Regions from separate parts of the Kitasatospora sp. NPDC058048 genome, predicted to be linked through region 3. Evidence: riboswitches for the same ligand, from Rfam matches in the RefSeq annotation. Region 3 holds a riboswitch; each other region holds the start of a gene.
What was found. A riboswitch is a leader RNA that binds a small molecule or an ion and turns the genes downstream of it on or off. The one in region 3 is predicted to bind cyclic di-AMP.

Region 1 (2,255 bases), on a different contig from region 3:
TTGCCGCGGGAGTCGAGGATCTCACGGGCTACGACGACATCGATGGACGGCACGAGGCATCTCCTTGCGGAAGCAGGGTCCGGTCTGACGGTGGGTGCTGTCAGCAGGACGATTGCGGAGTCGTTACGACCAGAGCCTAACCGCCCGGGCTCCCGGGGCCACGTCCGCCTCGGTCCCGTCTCAGCGTGTGGCCCCACTACCCACCGGTAGTTCACCTGCTTGTCCCAGCTTGTCCCACCGGAGCGGGCGAATGCGGACGAAGGGGACCGGTAGGACCGGTCCCCTTCGGACGGTGGGCCGGGGCGGCGTCGGCGCCGGGTGCGGCGGGCGGGCCGGCGTCGAGCGGGCGACGTCGAGCGGGCGACGTCGAGCGGGCCGGCTCAGCCGAGGTGCAGCACCTGGCCGGGCATGATCAGGTTCGGGTCGCCGCCGACCGTGCCGTGGTTCTGCTCGTACAGCGCGTGCCAGCCGCCGGACACGCCCTGGGCGGCGGCGATGGTCGACAGGGTGTCACCGGCGCGGACGGTGTAGTCGTGACCGGCGGTCTGCGGGGCCGACTGCGCGGCCTGCGGGGCGTACTGCGGCTGGGCGGCGGCCTGGCCGGCGTACTGCTGGTAGACGCTCTGGTGGCTGGTCCAGTACCAGGCGCCGTTGCTCTGGTACCAGTACACCTTGGCGTCGGCGTCCCAGCCGGCCTTGCCGGAGAAGCCCGGGGTCTGCGGCTGCGCCTGCTGCTGCGGGGCGGCCTGCTGGACCGGCTGCGCGGCGGGCTTCTGGGCCTGCTTCTGGGCGGCGGGCTGCTGCGCGACCGGCTTCTCGGCCGGCTTGGCGGCGGGCTTCGGGGTCTGCTGCTTGGCGGCGGACTGCGGCTTGGCGTCCGAGGAGGTGTCGACCGCGGCCGGGGCGCCGCCCTTGGTCAGACCGGCCTTCTGGGAGCAGACCGGCCAGGCGCCCGGGCCCTGCGAGGCCAGCACCTTCTCGGCGACCGAGATCTGCTGGGCCTTGCTGGCCTGGTTGGCCTGCGGCGCGTAGGCGGTGCCGCCGTACGCCTTCCAGGTGCTGGAGGTGAACTGGAGGCCGCCGTAGAAGCCGTTGCCGGTGTTGATGCTCCAGTTGCCACCGGCCTCGCACTGGGCGACGGCGTCCCAGGTGGAGGCGGGGGCGGCGGAGGCGCCGGTGGCGGTGAGGAGCGGCATCGCGAGTCCGACGCCGGCCACACCGGCGACGGCGATGGCCTTCTCGGCCTGGGTGCGACGACGGTGACGGCCAGTTCCAACGAACAGCATGAAGAGGTCCCTCTCCGCACGCCTGCGAGGTGAGCTGTCGGGTTCGGACCGGGAGGTGGCCCGGCCGCCGTATGCGGAAACGATTCCGCTCGGGCGGCTTCACCCCAAGCCGTGGGGAGACGGCAACAAACCTGGTTCCCCCGCCCCTGCCCAGGGTTCTGGTCGGTTTCCCGTGACGCGGCGGGCAGGACTCGGCGTTCCGCGTACGAGGTCCGCAGCTGCGAACTCCAGGGAGAGTAGACAGATCATCAGACCAATCACAAGCTCATATCGTCGATATCACACAATAATTACGGCGTGTGTTCGATCGCCTACCAACGGCGGTGTTATGTCCGGATTGATGGGTGTTCACACCCCCGTCGGCAGGTGGTTCACGACGTCCCGTCAGTGCGATCTCAGCACGTCGGAGGCGTGGCGGGAGTGTTCGGAGAGGCCTGCGGAGAGGCCTGCGAAGGCGCGTGCGAAGGGGTCTGCGGAGAGGCGTGCGGGGAGCGGCTCTCCGGACTGAATTCCACCGGCAGTTCGCGCAGCCCACGCATGATCAGACCACCGCGCCACCGCAGGTCGTCCGCGTTTTCCGCGAGCCGGAGATCGGGCAGCCGGGAAAGCAGCGTGGTCAGCGCGGCACGGCCCTCCAAGCGGGCGAGCGGAGCGCCGATGCAGTAGTGGATGCCGTGCCCGAAGCCCAGGTGGGGGTTGTCCGTCCGGGCCAGGTCCAGGGTGTTCTCGGCCGCGAACCGGGCCGGGTCGCGGTCCGCCGCGGCGAGCACCACCAGCACCGGGTCACCGACCGGGATGTCCACCCCGCCGATGGCCAGCGGACGGGTCGCGAACCGCCAGGTCGCCATCTCCACCGGCCCGTCGTAGCGCAGGAGTTCCTCGATCCCGGTCTCCAGCAGCGCGCTCTCCCCGCGGGCCACCGACTCCTGCAGCAACCCGCGCTGCTCCGGATTGCGCAGCAGGGCGTAC
Region 2 (2,255 bases), on a different contig from region 3:
CCTCCACCGTCCAGCAGGCCAGCAGCAGCCAGGCCGAGGCGCTCAAGGGGCTGCTGGACCAGCAGCGCCGGCTGGACCAGGAGAAGGTCGAGGCCTCCGCCGTGCTCGCCTCGCTGGACACCACCACCAAGGACCTGAACCAGGCCAAGGCGGACGTCAACACCAAGCTGAAGGCCGCCCAGGACCTGCTGAACTCGCTGAGCGCCACCGACCGCGCCGCGCTGAAGGCCCAGCAGGCGCAGGACGACCGCGCCTCGCGCGGCAGCGACCGGGTCGACCTCAGCAGCCTGCCGCCGGCCAGCGGCTACGCGGCCGTGGCGATGGCCAAGGCGATGGGCAAGCAGGGCTCGCCGTACGTGTGGGGCGCCACCGGCTCGACCACCTTCGACTGCTCGGGCCTGATGGTCTGGGCGTACGGGCAGGCGGGCGTCTCGCTGCCGCGCACCTCGCAGGAGCAGGGCCACTACGGCACCCGGGTGCCGTCGCTGGACCAGGCCCAGCCGGGCGACCTGGTGATCTACGGCAACGACATGCACCACGTCGGGATGTACATCGGCAACGGCATGGTGGTCCACGCGCCGCACACCGGTGACGTGGTGAAGGTGATGAAGGCCGACGCGATGTCGATCAACACCATCCGCCGGGTCTGACGGCCCGACACGCCCGCGGGGCCGTTCCGGGGGCTGTGAAAAGCGCCACCCCTCGTGCGGGGGGTGGCGTTCGGCTTTCCGCCCCTTCGCGGCCACATGCTGAGAACTGATCAGCCTTCTGTGTGCCGGTGGTCACCATCGGTCATTTTCACAGCAGAACTTGGGAAATCTTTGGTCTTTTTTCTGACAAGGATTTGAACCGATCACGGTTCAGTTACTAGGGTCGTGCTCTGAACCACCGCACTGTCGATCGCCCAGCCAGGGTGGCGGCGGTGGTTACCGTCGAGTTCGTGAGGCAGCGGGGCAGGTCGAAGCGACTGCCCGACAGGGGAGCCCAGTGTTTTGGGGGCGCTGCGGAGCGGAGCCGGGGAACCACGTTCCTCCGGGGTGAATCGACGCCAGGTCGGCCGATGGAACGGCCGTGAGGCGTCGTAGGGCATGCTTCCGGCCCGAACCCGTCAGCTCACCCGGTAGGCGGACGTAGGAAGAAGGAGTCCGCCTTCGTGGCGTCCCATCGTCGTCCCAAGCCCGCAGGCCGCGCCCGGGTCTCGATCCTGACCGGTGTCGCCGCGGCAGCCGTCGTCCTCTCCGCGCAAGGCGCCCACGCCGACCCGCAGCCGACCAAGGAACAGGTCAAGGGGCAGGTCGACCAGCTCAACGAGCAGGCCGAGATCGCGACCGAGAACTACAACGCGGCCCAGGCCAAGCAGCAGGAGCTGGAGAAGCAGGTCTCCGGCATGCAGGACCAGGTGGCCCGTCAGCAGGCCCAGGTCACCGAGCTCCAGGGCGGCCTGGCCGAGATCGCCGGCGAGCAGTACCGCAACGGGGGCATATCCCCGACCGTCCAGCTGATGTTCTCCTCCAGCCCGGACACCTTCCTCAGCCAGGCCGACGCGCTGAACCAGGCCGGCAGCACCCAGAAGGGTCAGCTGAAGGAGCTCCAGGAGCAGCAGCGCAAGCTCGACCAGGACCGCAACGAGGCCCAGGGCAAGCTCGCCGAGCTGGAGTCGACCACCCAGCAGCTGAAGACCTCCAAGGAGGAGGTCCAGGGCAAGCTGAAGGCGGCCCAGGACCTGCTCAACACGCTGACCGAGCAGGAGCGCCAGGCGCTGCGCCAGGCCGAGGAGAAGGCCGCGGCCGACGCCAAGGCCAAGGCCGACGCCGCCCAGGCCCAGCAGCAGCAGGCCGACCGCGCCTCCCGCGACAACAGCCGCGGCGACCTCGCGGCCGGCTCGAGTGCCTCGACCGGCTCGACCGCCTCCTCCCCGGTGAAGGTGGCCCCGGGCAGCTCGCGCGGTGCCGCCGCGCTCTCGGCCGCCGCCTCCAAGATCGGCAGCCCGTACGTCTGGGGCGCCACCGGCCCGGGCTCCTTCGACTGCTCCGGCCTGATGGTCTGGGCGTTCAACCAGGCGGGCGTGTCGCTGCCGCGCACCTCGCAGGCGCAGGCCTCGGCGGGCACCCGGATCGGCTCGGACATCTCCCAGGCCCAGCCCGGCGACCTGCTGATCTTCTACACCGACGCCCACCACGTCGGCATCTACGCGGGCAACGGCCAGGTGCTGCACGCGCCCAAGCCGGGCGCGTCGGTGCGCTACGAGGCCGTCA
Region 3 (2,255 bases):
GCGACCGCCGCGGACGGCGTGGTGCTGACCACCGTCGGCGGCGAGGACGCGGCCGCGGCGGCCGGTATCACCGGCGTGCTGCTGGCCGCCCGACTGGCCGTGCCGGTCGTCGCCGCCGCGCTCGACGTGCCCGGCTCGGTGGCCGCGGCCGTCAACCACCTCAGGGACACCGGCTCGCAGCGCCCGGCGCTGGCCCCGCTGGTGATCGGCCCGGAGGCGGACTCCGAACTGCTCGCCACCGCCGCCGAGGAGACCGGCTGCCCGTCGGCCGCGCCGCTGGGCTCGTACCCGTCGGTCGGCCAGCTGATCGCCTCCACCTACCTGGCGGCGCTGCCCGCGCCGTCCCCGGAGGACCTGGCACGGGCCGAGGCGGAGGCCGCGGCCGCCGCCGAGGCCGAGGGGGCCCTGGAGGGCGTCCGCGGCGCCCACGCGGCCTCCCAGGAGCCCGCAGGGCGGTAGTCGACGCCGCGCGCCGGTTCGCGCGCACCGAAGGGCCCGGAACGGCATGCGTTCCGGGCCCTTCGGTTTTGCTCCGCCCGCCCACGGCCGTCCCGCGGAAGTCGGACGGCAATGAAGTGGAATGTCCGTTCTGGCCTATTTGAAAGGAAATAGGAAACGCGGTCGCGGGCGCTCGCATCACTGCCGCCGCAGCATCCGCCGGGGCGCTCCGGCCCGCGATTCGACGCGCCGTCACACCACTTCTGAAGCGCTGCCAGTTGTGGGCTTCCGCAACAGGGTTGCCTGAAAACGATCATTTACGATCATGAAGAGCGGCAATTTTGGCAGTTCCCACTAAACCGTGATGCGCATCACAGCCGTTTGCAGTTTGAACTTAAGTCTGATTAACGTGCTCCCCGTTCGTGACCACACGAACCCGGTTCATCCGCGACGCCGAGTCCTGCCGTCGGATGTCCTGGCAGCGCGAAATCGCACCACGGCAGGAGCGGGGGACCCACAGGTAAGTCGCCCCGGACCGATCTCCGGAACGGTCCAGGGCTAGGGGTGAAGCCGCGCCCACAGCGCGGCCGGGCAACTCCAGCCCGAATCCGACAGCTCACCTCGCAGGCGTGGGAGAGGACCGCGTCTTCATGCTGCCCACCAACGGCACTCGTCTGTCCAGCCGCACCCATCGCGTGATCGCCGCCCTCGGCGTCGCGGGCGTCGGCCTCACCGTCCCCTGCATCGCCTCCGGCACCGCCTCCGCCGCCACCGTCGCCACCTGGGACAAGGTCGCCCAGTGCGAGAGCGGCGGCAACTGGAGCATCAACACGGGCAACGGCTTCTACGGCGGCCTCCAGTTCACCTCCAGCACCTGGTCCGCCTTCGGCGGCAGCGCCTTCGCGGCGCGCGCCGACCTGGCCACCAAGGACCAGCAGATCGCCGTCGCCGAGAAGGTCCTCGCCTCGCAGGGCCCCGGCGCCTGGCCGGTGTGCTCGGTCCAGGCCGGCCTCACCAAGGGCGGCGCCGCGGCCGCCGTCGACACCTCGGCGGGCTCCACCGCCGGCTCGACCGCCGCCAAGCCCGCGCAGCCCGCCCAGAGCGCCAAGCCGGCCGCCCCGGCCGCCAAGCCCGCTCCGCAGACCCAGGCCCCGGCCGCCAAGCCCGCCGCGCCCGCCCAGGACGGCACGCAGGCCGGCACCGACTCCGCCGCCTCCGGAAACCGGAGCGACTGGGTCCAGAAGCGCCAGCAGCAGGCCCAGAACGGCGACTACACCGTGGTCGAGGGCGACTGGCTGTCCGCGATCGCCGACCAGCACAAGGTGCAGGGCGGCTGGCAGCGGCTGTACGAGCTCAACCGCGGCACCCTGACCGAGGGTCCGGACAGCATCTACCCGGGCCAGCAGCTGTCCTTCGGCGGCAACGGCCAGGCCCAGGCCGGCCAGTCCGCCACCGGCAAGTCCGGCTCGGACTTCACCTGGTTCGACCGCTCGCAGAAGTCCGGCCAGTCCGCGAACGGCGGTGCCGTGAACGCCCAGCCGACCGCGCAGGCCCAGACCCCGGCCGCCAAGCCGTCCACCAAGCCGGCTGCCAAGCCCGCTCCGCAGACCCAGGCTCCGGCCCAGACCCAGGCTCCGGCCGCCACCGGCAGCATGGCCGCCGCGGTCTCCTTCGCCGAGTCGAAGGTCGGTCAGGCGTACGTCTACGGCGGCACCGGCAACGGTGGCTGGGACTGCTCCGGCCTGACCCAGGCCGCGCTGCGCGCCGCGGGCGTCTCCGTCCCGCGCGTCGCCGCCGACCAGGCCGCCGCCAGCACC

Region 1: another riboswitch for cyclic di-AMP. It lies ahead of ACFVVA_RS24305 (transglycosylase family protein); the one in region 3 lies ahead of ACFVVA_RS03715 (transglycosylase family protein).
Region 2: another riboswitch for cyclic di-AMP. It lies ahead of ACFVVA_RS14285 (NlpC/P60 family protein); the one in region 3 lies ahead of ACFVVA_RS03715 (transglycosylase family protein).

What each region holds. Positions count from the first base shown of each region.
Region 1 covers NZ_JBHVRT010000024.1:8,268-10,522, forward strand. The annotation lists gene eno (phosphopyruvate hydratase) at 1-53, opposite strand, end outside; gene ACFVVA_RS24305 (transglycosylase family protein) at 381-1,286, opposite strand; cyclic di-AMP (ydaO/yuaA leader) riboswitch at 1,292-1,460, opposite strand; gene ACFVVA_RS24310 (cytochrome P450) at 1,682-2,255, opposite strand, start outside.
Region 2 covers NZ_JBHVRT010000011.1:11,861-14,115, reverse strand. The annotation lists gene ACFVVA_RS14290 (NlpC/P60 family protein) at 1-650, shown strand, start outside; cyclic di-AMP (ydaO/yuaA leader) riboswitch at 990-1,143, shown strand; gene ACFVVA_RS14285 (NlpC/P60 family protein) at 1,154-2,255, shown strand, end outside.
Region 3 covers NZ_JBHVRT010000002.1:384,706-386,960, reverse strand. The annotation lists gene ACFVVA_RS03720 (hypothetical protein) at 1-459, shown strand, start outside; cyclic di-AMP (ydaO/yuaA leader) riboswitch at 911-1,081, shown strand; gene ACFVVA_RS03715 (transglycosylase family protein) at 1,068-2,255, shown strand, end outside.